2 regions of the Streptomyces sp. NPDC001222 genome follow, and region 2 is predicted to be linked to the other one. Evidence: riboswitches for the same ligand, from Rfam matches in the RefSeq annotation. Region 2 holds a riboswitch; the other holds the start of a gene.

Region 1 (8,136 bases), on a different contig from region 2:
ACGCCCCCGAGAACGAGGACAGCCACTCCTACGGCGACATCACCGTGCGCGACGCCACCGACAAGTCGGTCAACGCGGTGTACGCGCAGATGGCCGTGGACGTCGGCCCGGCCAGGATCAAGCAGACCGCGGTCGACCTCGGCATCCCGTCCGGCACCAAGGACCTGAACCCCTACCCGTCCATCGCGCTCGGCACGGCCACCGCGAGCGTCCTGGACATGGCGGAGGCGTACGCGACGCTCGCCAACCACGGCGAGCGCGGCACGTACACCCTGGTCGACAAGATCACCAAGGACGGCGACGACGTCGGCGGGCTGCCCGAGCAGAAGACCGAGCAGGCCGTCAGCCGCGAGGCCGCCGACACCACCACCTCGGTCCTGCAGAGCGTCGTCCAGAACGGCACGGCGACCAGCGCCCTGGCCGCGGGCCGCCCGGCCGCCGGCAAGACCGGCACCGCGGAGGAGGACACGGCGGCCTGGTTCGCGGGCTACACCCCCGACCTCGCCACGGTGGTCTCCGTGATGGGCCAGGACCCGGTGACGGCCGCCCACAAGCCGCTGTACGGCGCGATGGGCCTGGCCCGTGTCAACGGCGGCGGCGCGCCCGCGCAGATCTGGGCGCAGTTCACCAAGGAAGCGCTGCAGGGCAAGCCGATCAAGAACTTCGACCTCCAGCTCCAGGCCGGCGCCGACCAGACCCTGGAGCCCTCCACGAGCCCCTCGGACCAGCCGACCGGCACCACCGGCGCCCAGGACAACGGCGGCACGACCGGCGACCAGAGCACCCAGGGGCAGGACCAGGGGCAGACCCAGGGCCAGAGCGACGGCGGCACCACCGGCACCGGCGGCCCGACCGACCCCGGCGGCACCACCGGAACCGGCGGAACGACGGGCGCCGGCGGAACCGGCACGGGCGGCGGCACGGACACCGGCGGCGCCACCGGGGCCGGCGGAACGACGGGCACGGGCGGCACCACGGGCGCGGGCGGCACGACCGGCGACGGGGGCACGACCGGGACCGGCGGGACGACCGGCGACGGCGGAGCGACCGGGCCGGGCGGCCCGGCGGGCGGCGTGGGGTTCTGAGCGCGGCGGCCGGGCGGTCGTGACCGCCCGGCGGGCGGCGCGGGGTCAGGGACCCGAGGTCGCCTTCAGCCCCACCACGGCCACCAGCAGCAGCGCCACGAAGAAGATCCGCGCGGCGGTCGCGGGCTCACCGAGCACGGTCATGCCCAGCACCGCCGCCCCGGCCGCCCCGATGCCCACCCAGACGCCGTACGCCGTACCGATGGGCAGGGACCGCGCGGCGTACGACAGCAGAAGCATGCTGGCGACGATGCCCGCGCCGGTGCCCAGGCTCGGCCAGAGGCGGGTGAATCCGTCGGTGTACTTCATGCCGACCGACCAGCCGACCTCGAGCAGGCCGGCGAGGACGAGCAGGACCCACGCCATGGGGGCACCTCCGTGTTCCGATGATCAACAGGGGGTGCGTCGTCTTTGCGGTCCCGGTACGGCGCGTCTCGTCGGGTCCCTCGCGGGTCCGTCCAACGTAGCAAAGGACAGGCAAAAAGGGCTGGTGACAACGGTCACCAGCCCCTTCTCGCGCGGATCGCGCCGATCGCGCGAGCCTGGCGGGCCTGCGCGGATTCGCGGGCCCGCGCGGCCCTACAGGTAGAGCCCCGTGGAGTCCTCCGACCCCTCGAAGCGGTCCGCGGCCACGGCGTGCAGATCGCGTTCACGCATCAGCACGTACGCGGTCCCGCGCACCTCGACCTCGGCCCGGTCCTCCGGGTCGTACAGGACCCGGTCGCCCGGCTCCACGGTCCGTACGTTCTGCCCGACCGCGACGACCTCGGCCCAGGCGAGGCGCCGGCCGACGGCCGCCGTCGCGGGGATCAGGATGCCGCCGCCGGAGCGGCGCTCGCCCTCGGCGGTGTCCTGCCGCACCAGCACGCGGTCGTGCAGCATCCGGATGGGCAGCTTGTCGTGGTGGTTCTTCTCGCTCACGCCCCGAACCTACCTGTCTCCGACGGCTTCGTGCGCGGCCGGGTCAGCGCTTGCGCCGACGGGAACCGAGGGCCAGCAGGCCCACGACCCCGACCACGACCAGCGCCACGGGCACGATGCGCTCCAGGCGCGGCGCGCCGTCCTCCGTGACCATCTGGCTCTTCACCTCGCCGACGACCCGGTTGGCGCGGACGTACGCACGGCCGAGCGTGTTGTCGACATGGGAGACGACCTTGGCCTTGGCGTCCCCGACGATCGTCTTCGGGTGCACCCGGACGCCGATCTCGTCGAGCGTCTCGGCCAGCGTTTCGCGGCGGCGCTTGATGTCCGCCTCGATCTCCGCCGGAGTTCTGGTGTCCGGTGTGCTCGACGTGTCCGCCACCGCGTTTCCTCCGTGGTCGTTTGCGACGTGTTCCGTGCAATTCCTGCGTCTGTGGTCGACAGTCTGTCAGTTCCTCGCCGAACGCACCCAACGGCACCCCTCTGGACCCGCCGGACGCGGATTAGGCTCGTCGGGTAACCGCCCCCTGTCTGTGAGGTAACGACGATGAGCGAGCGACTGCAGCCCGGCGACACCGCCCCCGCCTTCACCCTGCCGGACGCCGACGGCAACGAGGTCTCTCTGGCCGACCACAAGGGCCGCAAGGTCATCGTGTACTTCTACCCCGCCGCGCTCACCCCAGGCTGCACCAAGCAGGCGTGCGACTTCACGGACAACCTGGAGCTGCTGGCGGGCGCCGGCTACGACGTCATCGGCATCTCGCCCGACAAGCCGGAGAAGCTCGCGAAGTTCCGTGAGAAGGAGGACCTGAAGGTCACCCTGCTCGCCGACCCGGACAAGAAGGTGCTGGAGGCCTACGGCGCGTTCGGCGAGAAGAAGCTGTACGGCAAGACGGTCGTCGGCGTCATCCGCTCCACGGTGATCGTGGACGAGGAGGGAAGGGTCGAGCGAGCCCTGTACAACGTGAAGGCGACGGGCCACGTAGCGAAGATCATCAAGGACCTGGGCGTCTAGGGCCTGTCGTCACACTCCAGCCTGGCCTGCGACGCCATGCAGGCTCCCCCACGCTCGGTTATCGCTCGCGCGGGCGGTGCCCCCACCGCCGCACCGGGCGAAACCCCACGTACCTCCAGTACGAGGGCTTCCGGCCCGGCACTCCCCCGAGCTCTTCGAGCGGGGGGACCCCCAGAGCACGCACCTGACGCCGCAGGGCCGCCCTCCGGGCGACGACGCGAGTTCGACGACAGGCCCTGGGACCCCGGGGACCGGGAGTCCAGGGACCCCACCTTCCCCGAGCGGCTCGTACCTACCCTCCCGGTACGGGCCGCTCCGCACACCGGGCGTGACTGTCCGATAAACGGTTCGTTGTTCCGCACGAGGCGGCGAACAGGCGGCCGGAAGCGGAGGGGACGTCATGACCACCGGTCCGTACGATCGAGACACGCTGGCGGCGGCCGTGGCCCGCTCCCACGGCTGGAACGACCTCATGCGCCACCTCGGACTCAAGCCGAGCGGTGGACAGCGACGCGTTCTGCAGCAACGGGTCGCCACTCACGGGATCGACACCGGCCATTTCAAGCGGCGCAGCCCCTGGCGCAGATACCCCGACACCGCGATCGCCACAGCGGCCGCGACGTCCACGACCTTGCGCGAGGTCGCGCTGAAACTCGGCGCCACCCCCGCGACCGGCACCCTCGCGCACATCCGGCGCCGCATCGCGGCAGCGGGTATCGACATCAGCCACTTCCCCGGCATCGACCGCCCGCACCCGGACCTCCCCTTCTCCGAGGACGAACTACGGGCTGCGGCCGCCTCCGCCCGGAGTGTGCGCGGGGCGGCCGAGATCCTCGGAGTTCCCGACGACGGCCGGTCGCGTGCCGCCTTGGGGCGGATGTTCCGGGAACGGAGCATCGACACGTCCCACTTCCGCGGTTCCCGCCCGGCGATCTGCGAGGACGCACTGCGCACAGCCGTGGCCGAGGCCACGAGCTACGCCGGCGTCATGCGCGCACTGGAGCTCGAGGTGAACGACACGAACCACCGGCGGGTCCGCCGCAGGGCCGCCCAACTCGGCCTGGACACGAGCCACTTCACCCGGCGCCCCTGGGCTGCCGCCCGCACGGTCCGCCGCGCGCCCGCGGCGGAGCGGGTGCTGGTGGTGCTCCCCGCCGACTCCGCGCGCCCCAACCGCGCACGGTTGCACGCGGCCCTCCAGGAGGCGGGCCTTCCCTACCGGTGCACGTCGTGCGACAACCAAGGGCAGTGGCTGGAGCAGCCCCTCACACTCCAGATCGACCACATCAACGGTGACTGGCGGGACAACCGCATCGAGAACCTGCGATACCTGTGCCCGAACTGCCATGCCCTGACGGCAACATGGTGCCGCCGGAAGGGCGGGCGCACCGCGAGGCGGCCAGACTCCCCCGTACACTGAACGACACGAAGCGGCACAGGAAGATTAAATGTCCGTTTTGGGGCGGTCGTGGCGAAATAGGCGATACGCGCGGGTTTTAGGTGCCCGTGGGAGAAATCCCGTGTGGGTTCGAGTCCCACCGACCGCACGCAGACATGAGGAAGGCCCGGTCCGGACGATCCGACCGGGCCTTCACTGCGTCATCGGGCTCAGCCCAGCAGTTCCCGTACCACCGGTACCAGGGCGCGGAACGCCTTGCCCCGGTGGCTGATCGCGTTCTTCTCCGCGGGGGTCAGCTCCGCGCAGGTGCGTGTCTCGCCCTCGGGCTGGAGGATCGGGTCGTAGCCGAAGCCGTTCGTGCCGGACGGGGTGTGGCGGAGCGTGCCCGGCAGCCGGCCCTCGACCACGCGCTCGGTGCCGTCCGGCAGGGCCAGGGCTGCGGCGCAGGCGAAGTGGGCGGCCCGGTGGGGGGCGTCGATGTCGGCGAGCTGGGCGAGGAGCAGCTCCAGGTTGGCCTGGTCGTCGCCGTGCCGGCCCGCCCAGCGGGCGGAGAAGATGCCGGGGGCGCCGCCCAGGACGTCCACGCAGAGGCCGGAGTCGTCGGCCACGGCCGGCAGGCCCGTCGCCCGGGCCAGGGCGTGGGCCTTGAGCAGGGCGTTCTCGGCGAAGGTGACGCCCGTTTCCTTGACGTCGGGGATGTCGGGGTAGGCGTCCGCGCCGACGAGGTCGTGCGGGAGGCCCGCTTCGGCGAGGATCGCCCTGAGTTCGGTGATCTTTCCGGCGTTACGGGTGGCGAGGATCAGGCGGGTCATGCCGTCCAGTATCCGTGCGGTGGCGGCGCCGCTTCGCCACCCCCGGCTTCTCAGGACGAGGTGCAGACCTTCGTCAGTTCTCCGGCCGCGTCCGTGACCGGGCCGACGTCGGGGGTCGTGTCGCCGTTCTTGAGGGCGTCGCGGACGTTGCCCACGGCCTTGCGGACGTGGTCGACCGCCTTGTCGAGGTCGAGGTCGTCCGTCTTGTCGCCGATCTTGTCGAGGTTGCTCTCGATGGAGTTGAGGGAGGCGTCCGCCTGGCTCGGGTCGTTCGCCGCGCTCTCGACCGCCTGCTGGAGGTCGGTGACGCCGTCGGCTATCGCGTCGGCGGTCTGCACGCAGTCGATCGCCTTGCCGACGGCGTCGCAGCCCGCGCTCGCGCCCATGGCGGCGAGGACGGCGACGGCGGCGAACGCGGCGGCGGTGCGGCGACGGTGGTGGCGCGCGGCCATGGAAGGGTCCCTCCCCGTTGACGGTGCCGCGCTCCCCCACGGAGGCACCGGCCGGTCCGGCGCGTCCTACGCCGGGCCGGGCGTACGGGGCCGAGGGCGGGGCGCGGTTTGTCCCCGGCGCCCCACCGCGTCGGCTGTGCGGCTACCCCAGAGAACGCCGGACGGCGCTACTCGGTTGCCTCGATGGCCGCACGCTGGATCGCCGTGAGCCGGCCGCAGCCCGCGGCGGCGAGGTCGAGGAGGGCGTTGAGTTCCTCGCGGTCGAACGGCGTCGCCTCGGCCGTGCCCTGGACCTCGACGAATCGGCCGTCGCCGGTGCAGACGACGTTCATGTCGGTCTCGGCCCTGACGTCCTCCTCGTAGCAGAGGTCGAGGAGGGGGACGCCGCCCACGATGCCGACGGAGACGGCGGAGACGGTGCCGGTCAGCGGCTGCCGGCCGGCCTTGACCAGCTTCTTGCGCTGGGCGAAGGCCACGGCGTCGGCCAGTGCCACATAGGCGCCGGTGATCGCGGCGGTGCGGGTGCCGCCGTCCGCCTGGAGGACGTCGCAGTCGAGGACGATGGTGTTCTCGCCGAGCGCCTTGTAGTCGACGACGGCGCGCAGGGAGCGGCCGATGAGGCGGCTGATCTCGTGCGTACGGCCGCCGATCTTGCCCTTGACCGACTCGCGGTCGCCGCGGGTGTTGGTGGAGCGGGGCAGCATGGCGTACTCGGCGGTGACCCAGCCCTCGCCGGTGCCCTTGCGCCAGCGCGGCACGCCCTCGGTGAGGGAGGCGGTGCAGAGGACCTTCGTGTCGCCGAAGGAGACGAGGACGGAGCCCTCGGCGTGCTTGCTCCAGCCGCGCTCGATGGTGATGGGGCGGAGCTGGTCGGGGGTTCGGCCGTCGATTCGAGACATGGGCCCGAGCCTATCCGTACACGGGGAAGGGGCCCCTCCCGCGGTGGAAAGGGCCCCTTCCGGGTGAGTGCCGGACCGTTTCGGTCCCGGGCGGCCTCACATCATGTCTTCGATCTCCGCGGCGATCGGGTCGGCGTCGGTGCCGATGACGACCTGGATGGCGCTGCCCATCTTGACGACGCCGTGGGCGCCGGCGGCCTTGAGGGCGGCCTCGTCGACCAGCGAGGGGTCGTTGACCTCGGTGCGGAGGCGGGTGATGCAGCCCTCGACCTCTTCGATGTTGTCGATGCCGCCGAGCCCGGCAACGATCTTCTCAGCCTTGCTGGCCATGTCTTCTCTCCCTGATCCGAACCGCTTTGTCGCAGTAACCCACAGTTGACCCAACCATGCGAGCGGTCATGCCGTCGGCGACCAAGGGTGCGTTCACGGCAGTGCGACCGTCCGAAAAGCTGGTCTACACCACTGGGGCGGCGGTCGCCAAGCGCGGTTTCCGCCCGAAGGGCGACCATCTCCGGATGTGTCGCATTTCTCCCTCTATGAGCATTGCCCCCGTTATGCGCGAGGCCAGAGAATTCATGGGTTCCTTATCCCGCCTTGACCGTGCTACAACAGGTCTACACCAGTGGTGTAGACCACGCGGGTGCTGTTCATCCCCCTTTCCCGTCCCCCGGCAGCACCCGACCACATGGAGGAACTATGAGCACCGCCACCGCGACGACGGCGGCCCCCGCAAAGAAGCGGGGATCCGGTCTGTTCCAGGGCCTGCAGAAGATCGGCCGCAGTCTTCAGCTCCCGATCGCCGTACTGCCGGCGGCGGGCATTCTCCTGCGACTCGGCCAGCAGGACATCCACGACAAGTTGCACCTGCCCGACAAGGTCACGGCAGTGTTCGCCACAGCTGGTGGGGCGATCTTCGACAACCTGCCGATGCTGTTCTGCATCGGTGTGGCGATCGGCTTCGCCAAGAAGTCCGACGGCTCCACGGCGCTGGCCGCCCTGGTCGGCTTCCTGGTCTACAGCAATGTGCTGAAGGCCTTCCCGGTCACCGAGGCCAAGGTCCAGCCCGGCGCGGACATAGCCGCCACCTACAACAACCCCGGCGTTCTCGGCGGCATCCTGATGGGTCTGCTGGCGGCGGTGCTGTGGCAGCGCTTCCACCGGACCAAGCTGGTCGACTGGCTCGGCTTCTTCAACGGCCGGCGCCTGGTCCCGATCATCATGGCGTTCGTCGGCACGCTGGCCGGCGTCTTCTTCGGCCTCATCTGGGAGCCGATCGGCAAGGGCATCTCCAACTTCGGCGAGTGGATCACCGGTCTCGGCGCCCTGGGCGCGGGTCTGTTCGGTCTGATCAACCGTGCGCTGATCCCGGTCGGCATGCACCAGTTCGTGAACACCGTCTCCTGGTTCCAGATCGGTGACTTCAAGAACTCGGCCGGCCAGGTCGTCCACGGTGACCTCAACCGGTTCTTCGCCGGTGACCCGACCGCCGGACAGTTCATGTCGGGCTTCTTCCCGATCATGATGTTCGGCCTGCCGGCCGCCGCGCTCGCCAT
Region 2 (8,136 bases):
ACCCCGCCGCCGATGCTGGAGAAGCTGTCGTACGACGCGTTCGCCGCACCGTCCGCCGAGCCGGTGGCCGCGACACCGAAGAGGGTCGAGCCGGGGATGCCGACGCGGGTCTCGGTGCCTTCGTACTGTCCGCCGACGGCTTGCGTCACCGTGCCGTTGTGGGCGCTCTGAGCGATGCTGCCGACGGCCAGGAGCAGGCCGAAGAGGATGCCGACGACCGCCAGCAGGGTCCAGGCCTGGCGCAGCGAGCCGATCATGCGGCCGTAGGTGCGGATGAACGCGGTCGGGATCAGCAGCATCAGCACGATCTCGAGGGCGTTGGTGTACGCCGTCGGGTTCTCGAAGGGGTGCGCGCTGTTGGCGTTGAAGATGCCGCCGCCGTCGCCCGACATCAGCTTCAGCGGCTCCCACGAGCCGACCGGGCCGCCGAGCAGCGTCTGCTGTCCGCCCGCGAGGGTGGTGGCGGTGTGGGCGCCGTCGAGGTTCTGCGGTACTCCCAGAGCGATCAGGACGAGGCCGAAGACGATCGACAGGGGGAGGATGATCCGGAAGGTCGTGCGAATGAGGTCGACCCAGAAGTTGCCGAGGCGATCGGTGTCGCGGCGCACGAGCCCCCGGATGAGGGCGAGCGCGGCGCAGATGCCGACGGCCGCCGAGGCGAACGCCTGGACGCCGAGGCCCGCCATCACCGCGAGATGGCCGGTGGTGGACTCGCCGGCGTAGTTCTGCCAGCTGGTGTTGGTGGTGAAGCTGACCGCGGTGTGCAGCGCCAGCCGCCACGGCATGCCCGCGTGACCGGTGGACCAGGGCAGCTCGGCCTGGAGGGTGAAGAGGGCGAAGAGCGCGGCGATACCCGCCAGGCTGAAGGCCAGCAGGGCGAACAGATAGTGCCGCCAGTCCTGTTCGCTGTCCGGGTCGATGCCGCAGACCTTGTACAGAACGCGTTCGGCACGCTTGTGGGGGCCGCCGTCGAGGGCGCGCGCCATGTAGTCGCCGAGCGGGACATGGAGTCCGACGACGACCGCGAGGATCAGGGTGGCCTGGAGCCAGCCGTACATGGTGTTCAGGCCCCCTTCACGGGCTGGGTGCGGTCGAGGGCTGCGTTCAGCTCCACGACGTTGACGGCGGGTTCCCCGAGGATGCCCAGACCGCGTCCGCTGGTGTACCGGTCGATGAGCTTGCGCACGGCCGTCTCGCTCATCCCACGGGCGTGGGCGATCCTGGGCGTCTGAAGCTCCGCGTAGGCGGGGCTGATCTGCGGGTCGAGGCCGCTGGCACTCGCGGTGACCGCGTCGGCCGGGACCGCAGGGTGCGCCGGGGCGTCACCGCGGATCGGGGTGACGAGAGCCTTGCTGTAGTCGGCGCCGGGCTTGGCGCACTCGACCGTCACCCCCTCGTACGTGGCCAGGAAGGGCTTGGCCGGGCATGCCTGGTCGAGGCTGACCACACCGGTGGCCTTCCCGGTCGTGCCGCCGTCACGGAACACGCCGAGGACCGCGCCGACTCCGTCGGCCGTGCAGTACGGGCGGGAGCCGTCGACGTGCTCCAGCTCACCCACCGCCTTGCTGCGCGAGCAGACCTGGGTGAGCAGGCTCTGCTTCCCGGAGTCGGGCTGCCCCTTGACCGGCAGGACGTCGACGGTCGACTCCGGGCCGAGGTTGCCGGCCGCCGACGCCGAGGCGTCGTAGCCGGTACCGGCGTCGGAGGGCCGGGGCTGGAAGTAGGACGGGATCGGGTCGCCCTTCTTGTCGAGGAAGGACTGCCCGATCAGCTTGCTGCCGCCCCCGGCGATCCGGGAGCCGTGGGCGTTGTCGTGCAGACCGGGGATCTGGGCGATGGCGGTCATCGCCAGCGGGTAGGCGAGTCCGAGGACCAGCGTGAGCACGATGACCACCCGGATCGCGGCCACGTGGTGGCCCACCCAGGGGTGCATTCTGGACAGAAGGTTCATGGTCGGGCCCTCTAGATCCCGGGGATGAACTGGACGACGGCGACGTCGATGGACTTGATCGCGAGGAAGGGCAGGATCAGCCCGCCCAGGCCGTAGATCCACAGATTGCGGGTGAGCAGGGCGTCGGCGCCGCTGGGCCGGTAGCGCACGCCGCGCAGGGCCAGCGGGATCAGGGCGACGATGATCACGGCGTTGAAGATGACGGCCGACAGGACCGCGGACGTCGGCGAGTGCAGCCGCATGATGTTGATCGCGTCGAGCGCCGGGTAGACCCCGCCGAACATGGCCGGGAGGATCGCGAAGTACTTGGCGATGTCATTGGCGACGGAGAACGCGGTCAACGCGCCCCGGGTGATGAGAAGTTGCTTGCCGATCTCGACGATGTCGATGATCTTCGTGGGGTCGGAGTCGAGGTCGACCATGTTGCCGGCCTCCTTGGCGGCCGACGTGCCCGTGTTCATGGCCACGCCGACATCGGCCTGCGCGAGGGCCGGCGCGTCATTGGTGCCGTCGCCGGTCATGGCGATGAGATGGCCGCCCGCCTGTTCCTTCCTGATCAGGGCGAGCTTGTCCTCCGGGGTGGCCTCGGCGAGGAAGTCGTCGACGCCCGCCTCTTCGGCGATGGCCTTCGCGGTGACCGGGTTGTCACCGGTGATCATGACCGTCCGGATGCCCATCCGGCGCAGCTCGGTGAAGCGTTCGCGCAGGCCGGGCTTGACGACGTCCTTGAGGTGGACGACACCGAGCAGTCGGGCCGGTCCGTCACCGACGCACTCGGCGACCGCGAGCGGAGTGCCGCCGGAGGCCGAGACCTGCTCCACACTGGCGTCCAGGGCCACCGGAACGGTGCCGCCGTTGTCCGCGGCCCAGCCCGCGACCGCGGAGGCCGCGCCCTTGCGCAGCCGGCGGCGGCCGGGCAGATCCACGCCGGACATACGGGTGGTGGCGGAGAAGGCCACCCACTCGGCGTCCTCGGGCGTCTCCCGCTCCAGGGAGAACTGCTCGTGCACGTACTCGACGATCGAGCGGCCCTCGGGCGTCTCGTCCGCGAGGCTCGACAGCAGTGCGGCGTCGGCGAGTTGCCGACCGGTCACCGAACCGAGCGGCAGCAGCTCGCTCGCGCGCCGGTTGCCGTAGGTGATCGTGCCCGTCTTGTCGAGCAGGAGGGTGTTGACATCGCCGGCCGCCTCGACCGCGCGTCCGGACATGGCGAGCACGTTGCGCTGCACCAGCCGGTCCATGCCCGCGATACCGATCGCGGAGAGCAGTCCGCCGATGGTCGTGGGGATCAGACAGACGAGCAGGGAGACGAGCACGATCCCGGTGACACCGTTGGCGGTGAGCGCCTGTGTGTCGTGCGCCGCCGCCATGAAGTTCTTGGAGAAGATCGCCATCGGCTGGAGCGTGAGGACCGCCACCAGGAAGACGAACGTCATCATCACCAGCAGCAGGTTCAGAGCCAGTTCGTTGGGCGTCTTCTGCCGGTCGGCGCCCTCCACCAGGGAGATCATCCGGTCCAGGAACGACTCGCCCGGGTCCTGCGTGATACGTACGACGATCCTGTCCGACAGCACGCGAGTGCCGCCGGTCACGGCCGAGCGGTCGCCGCCCGACTCGCGGATCACCGGCGCCGATTCTCCGGTGATGGCCGACTCGTCGATGCTGGCCACACCCTCGATGACGTCACCGTCGCCGGGCACCGACTGCCCGGCCTCGACGACCACGACATCACCGCGGCGCAACTCCCCTGCGCCGACGGCCTCTTCGGTGTACGCGCCCTCCGCGGCCCCCGGACGCCAGCCGGTGAGCCGTCGGGCGACGGTCTGGCGGCGCATACCGCGCAGACTGTCGGCCTGCGCGCGGCCGCGGCTCTCGGCGACGGCTTCCGCGAGACCCGCGAATACGACCGTGAGCCACAGCCAGACAGTGATCAGCCAGCCGAACGGCGACGGGTGCACGACCGCGATGCCGGTGGTCAGCGCCGCGCCGATCTCGGTGACGAACATGACCGGGTTGCGGGCCAGCGTCACCGGGTTGAGCTTGCGCAACGCGGCGGGCAGAGCGAGCCACAGTTGCTTCGGATCGAGCAGCCCGGCGCCGATCCGCCGAGTGGGGCCCGGGAGGGTGGGTTGTACGGCCTCTTCGGTTCTCTCTCTCACGGGTGCGGGCGCGCTCATCAGAAGCGCTCCGGCTGGATCAGGGCCACCACAAGGTAGGCCAGCAGGCCGATCGAGACGATCAGCCCGACAATGTTCTCGGCCGCCACAGGGACCTCACATGTCGTACGGAATGGGGATGGGTGGAACGCCTCCGGGCGAGGGCCGGGCCGTCGCCCGCCCGGAGGCGGATCAGGGGGCTTCGCCGCTCAGCCGGCGCGCAGCGCGAGCGCGGGAACGACGGGTTTCAGCGGCCGGGAGGCCCGGGCCGTGAATGCGGGATCCACCGTGACGGTGGTGACGCCGAGCAACGCGGTCAGCGCACGCAGCGCCGGCTCGGCGAGCCTGATCCATGTCTGCTCGGGCCCGAGTGCCGCGATCAGCCGGTGTTCGGAGGTGAAGCCGACGGCCGTACGGTGGCCGAGAGGTGTGCGGAAGATACGCGCCACACACCCCGATGGTCCCGGCCGGACCGGAACGAGCAGAGGCCCGGCCGGGAACCGATCAGAGGGTTCCGGGTCTTCGCCGCACGGGAGTTGTGCCATGGGATACCTCCGAGGGGACCCGTGTGGGTCCAGGTCGAACCGCTTGACGGCCCCGGACACGCGGCTGCGGGACGGGGCATCGCTGACGGTATGCCCGCCCACCCCGGTCCAGCGCCGGCTCATGACGCGATGCTGACGACTACGGAGCGGACGCTGACGTGGCACTGACACGAGCGGCGACCGGCAGCCGCGAACATCTCGTCCTCCTATGAATCGAACCGACTAGTATCGATTAAGGACTGACAAGCGCCGGCTCTGGTGCGCCACCGCCGCACCGGCCTCGCCGCCTGTCATTGCCATGATCAGTCGGCCCGGCCTCGTGGTAGCTTCGCCGCGGCGGCTCGTACCCGTGCCTGCCCCGGACGAGATGTGCGCCGTACCCGGCCTGCCAAGACGACGCACTGAAGGAGTCGTCATGGATACGGGCATGTCGTGGGTCGATTTCGCCGCAGGGATGCCCGAGCCGCGTGCGCTCGACGTCCGGTGGATCCATGGTTCGCCGTCGGCCAAGCACAACTCGGACCCGGACATCCAGGTCCACGGCTACGACGAGCACACGTTCATCCTGCGGCAGAACATGGCGGTCAACTATGAAGCGCCTTTTCTGTTTCTGCTGTTCGGCAATGATCAGGCGGTGTTGATCGACACCGGTGCCACCGCGTCCGCGGAGTACTTCCCCTTGCGCCGGACGGTCGACGAACTCGTCGCGGAGTGGCTCACCCGGAACCCCCGGGACGGATACGGCCTGCTGGTCCTGCACACCCACCCGCACGGCGACCACGTCGCGGGCGACGCCCAGTTCGCCGACCGTCCCGCCACCACGGTGGTGGCCGCGGACCGGTCCACCGCCTGGGAGTACTTCGGGTTCACCGAGGACCCCGACGCCGTGGTGCGCATCGATCTGGGCGGTCGGGTGCTGGAGTGTCTGGCCACCCCGGGTCATCACGACGCGGCGGTCACCTTCTACGACCCGTGGACCGGGTTCCTGCTCACGGGCGACACGGTCTACCCCGGCAGGCTCTACATCCAGGACCGGGCCGCCTTCACCCGGACCGTCGACCGCCTGATCGAGTTCAGCGACGGGAGGCCGGTCACCCACGTGCTCGGCTGTCATATCGAGATGACCCGTGAGCCGGGCGTGGACTACCCGATCCGTACCACCTACCAGCCCGACGAGCCCCCGCTGCAGATGACCACACGCCATCTGCGTGAGATCCGTGCGGCGCTCGCGGAGGTCGGTGACCGGCCCGCTCGACGCGCCTTTCCCGACTTCATCCTGTGCCCGTGAACCTGGTCCGCGGGCGTGCCGGGCACCGGATGACGTTCACGCGTCCGCCCGGAGCTCATCGAGCCGCTCCCACGCACCGGCCGAGAGACCGAGGAGGCGTTCGATCTCGGCCGGGTCGGGCAACGGACCGTGGTCACCGGTCACTTGGAGGGCACTGACGGCCGTGATGTGTCCTAGTCGCAGCGCGCGCACGGTGGTCGTTCCCCGGAGCAGCCCCGCCAGAAATCCGGCCGCGAAGGCGTCGCCGGCGCCGACGGGCTCGACCACCGTCGTCCGCAGGGCGGGCACCGTGCACATCCCTTCGGTGGTGAGGGCGGTCGCGGCGCGGGCGCCGTCCTTCACGACGACCGTCCGGGGACGAGGGAGCAACTCCCGTATGCCCGGCACCGTCACGTCGGCGCCCCACAGGACCTGGGCCTCGTCGAGGCCGACGAAGACTACGTCCGCCCGGTCGGCCAGCTCGCGCAGCACGGACGCGGCCGTGCCGCCCGGCCACAGGGCGGCACGGTGGTTGACGTCGAAGCTGACCGCGTACGGCCGCTCGTCCGCGGGGACGGCCAGGGCCTGCGTCACCAGGCTCCGGCAGGAGGGGGACAGCGCGGGAGTGATGCCCGTGAGGTGCAACAGCGCGGCCGTGGTCACCGGCTCCTGGTCCAGCAGCCCGGGGCCGAGCGCCGAGGCGGCCGAGCCACGTCGGTAGTAGTGGACGCGTGTTCCGCCGGGCCCCGGGTCCTTCACCAGGAGGCCGGTGGGACGGTGGGGATCGGTGCGGACCTGGGAGACATCGACCCCGGCGTTGGCGACGGTGGTGCGGACGCGGTGTCCCAGGGCATCGTCCCCCAGGGCCGAGAGCCAACTGACGGGTACCTTGTGGTCGGCGAGGTACATCGCCACGTTCGACTCCGCTCCCGCCACGGACAGGCGCAGGGTCCCGGCGTCGGCCAGCGGCCGGGGCGGGTCGGGAGTCAGGGCGGCCATGGTCTCGCCGACGCACACGACGCGTCCGGGTCGCGGACGCCACGGGGGCGTCATACGGGCTCCTGCGCGACCGGCGCGGGCAGGCGCCAGGCCGGATCGGGCCGGAACGCGGGCGTGGGCGGGCCCGGTACGTCGACCGGCACCGCGAAGACCGCGCCGTCGGACGGACCGGGTGCGGCCAGGCCCACGCGGGCCGAGGTGATGTGGAGCGTGCTGCCCCACAGGCACACTCCGGCCGGCTGGGCCGCCGGCAGGTGCAACATACCGTCGAGCGTGCCGTCCGGCCGGTAGCGGTGCACGGTCGCCGTGCCCCACACGGCGACCCACAGGGCACCCTCGACGTCGACCGCCATACCGTCGGGGCTGCCGTCGTCGAGGGCGGCGAACGTCTCGGGCGTGCCGAGCGCGCCCGTCACCGGGTCGACGGGGTAGCGCCGGATGACGCCGCGGGCGCTGTCGGCCAGATACATCAGCCGGCCGTCGCCGGTGAAGGCGGGCCCGTTGGGCACGGTGATGCCCTCCAGGACCCGGTGGACCGTCCCGTCGTGGTCGACCCGGTAGAGGGAGCCGGCCCGTTCGTCGGCGTCGTAGGACATGCTGCCGGCCCAGAAGCGGCCCGCCGGGTCGGCGACCGCGTCGTTCATGCGCATACGCGGTGTCGTGTGCTCCTCGGGCCGGGCCAGCCAGTCGAGGGAGCCGTCGGCGCGCAGCAGACAGATGCCGGTGTCCGCGGCGGCCATCCAGAGGTCGGGGCGACCGGCCACGGGTGCCACCGCGCCCAGCGGGACGGGCAGTCGGAGAAGTGTCAGCAGGGCGGCGCCCGGATCGTCGGGAGCGGTGAGCAGGCGGCCGGCGAGGAGGTCCACCAGGACGAGCCGGGTGCCGGTCCAGCGGATCCCCTCGCCCAGTTCCAGGCGGTCGGGGCGGGTGGGGCGCGGGTCAGTGGTCACCGTGCGGCCTCCTCCACGACGGCGCGGAAGGCACGCGCGCGCTCGGTGAGGGAGTCGAGGCTGCCTCCGTCGGCGGCGTCGCCGACGAGCGGTGAGCCGACGCCCACGGCGATCGCTCCGGCGGCGAGGTAGGCGCGAGCGGCGTCCGCGTCGACTCCGCCCACCGGGACGAACGGGGCGTCGGGGAAGGGGCCGCGCAGGGCCTTGAGGTAGGCCGGTCCCCCGGCCTGGGCCGCCGGGAAGATCTTCAACGCCGAGACGCCGAGGG

Evidence for each region. Region 2 has a riboswitch for guanidine ahead of ACFY2Z_RS25325 (MBL fold metallo-hydrolase). Riboswitches for the same ligand answer to the same signal wherever they lie in the genome.
Region 1: it holds a riboswitch for guanidine, as region 2 does, so the genes downstream of both, ACFY2Z_RS15655 (DMT family transporter) here and ACFY2Z_RS25325 (MBL fold metallo-hydrolase) in region 2, are expected to answer to the same signal.

Annotation. Positions count from the first base shown of each region.
Region 1 is NZ_JBIAXT010000009.1:201,768-209,903, forward strand. Features, by position in the region: gene ACFY2Z_RS15650 (transglycosylase domain-containing protein) at 1-1,085, shown strand, start outside; gene ACFY2Z_RS15655 (DMT family transporter) at 1,131-1,451, opposite strand; guanidine-III (ykkC-III) riboswitch at 1,485-1,543, opposite strand; gene ACFY2Z_RS15660 (co-chaperone GroES) at 1,665-1,967, opposite strand; gene ACFY2Z_RS15665 (DUF3618 domain-containing protein) at 2,050-2,388, opposite strand; gene bcp (thioredoxin-dependent thiol peroxidase) at 2,554-3,021, shown strand; gene ACFY2Z_RS15675 (HNH endonuclease) at 3,422-4,441, shown strand; tRNA gene ACFY2Z_RS15680 (tRNA-Leu) at 4,484-4,568, shown strand; gene rdgB (RdgB/HAM1 family non-canonical purine NTP pyrophosphatase) at 4,630-5,232, opposite strand; gene ACFY2Z_RS15690 (hypothetical protein) at 5,283-5,684, opposite strand; gene rph (ribonuclease PH) at 5,852-6,583, opposite strand; gene ACFY2Z_RS15700 (glucose PTS transporter subunit EIIB) at 6,680-6,913, opposite strand; gene ACFY2Z_RS15705 (PTS transporter subunit EIIC) at 7,280-8,136, shown strand, end outside.
Region 2 is NZ_JBIAXT010000020.1:100,667-108,802, forward strand. Features, by position in the region: gene kdpA (potassium-transporting ATPase subunit KdpA) at 1-1,058, opposite strand, end outside; gene ACFY2Z_RS25305 (potassium-transporting ATPase subunit C) at 1,064-1,951, opposite strand; gene kdpB (potassium-transporting ATPase subunit KdpB) at 1,963-4,128, opposite strand; gene kdpF (K(+)-transporting ATPase subunit F) at 4,128-4,217, opposite strand; gene ACFY2Z_RS25320 (SAV_915 family protein) at 4,317-4,652, opposite strand; guanidine-III (ykkC-III) riboswitch at 4,986-5,055, shown strand; gene ACFY2Z_RS25325 (MBL fold metallo-hydrolase) at 5,068-5,940, shown strand; gene ACFY2Z_RS25330 (sugar kinase) at 5,977-6,972, opposite strand; gene ACFY2Z_RS25335 (SMP-30/gluconolactonase/LRE family protein) at 6,969-7,868, opposite strand; gene ACFY2Z_RS25340 (bifunctional 4-hydroxy-2-oxoglutarate aldolase/2-dehydro-3-deoxy-phosphogluconate aldolase) at 7,865-8,136, opposite strand, start outside.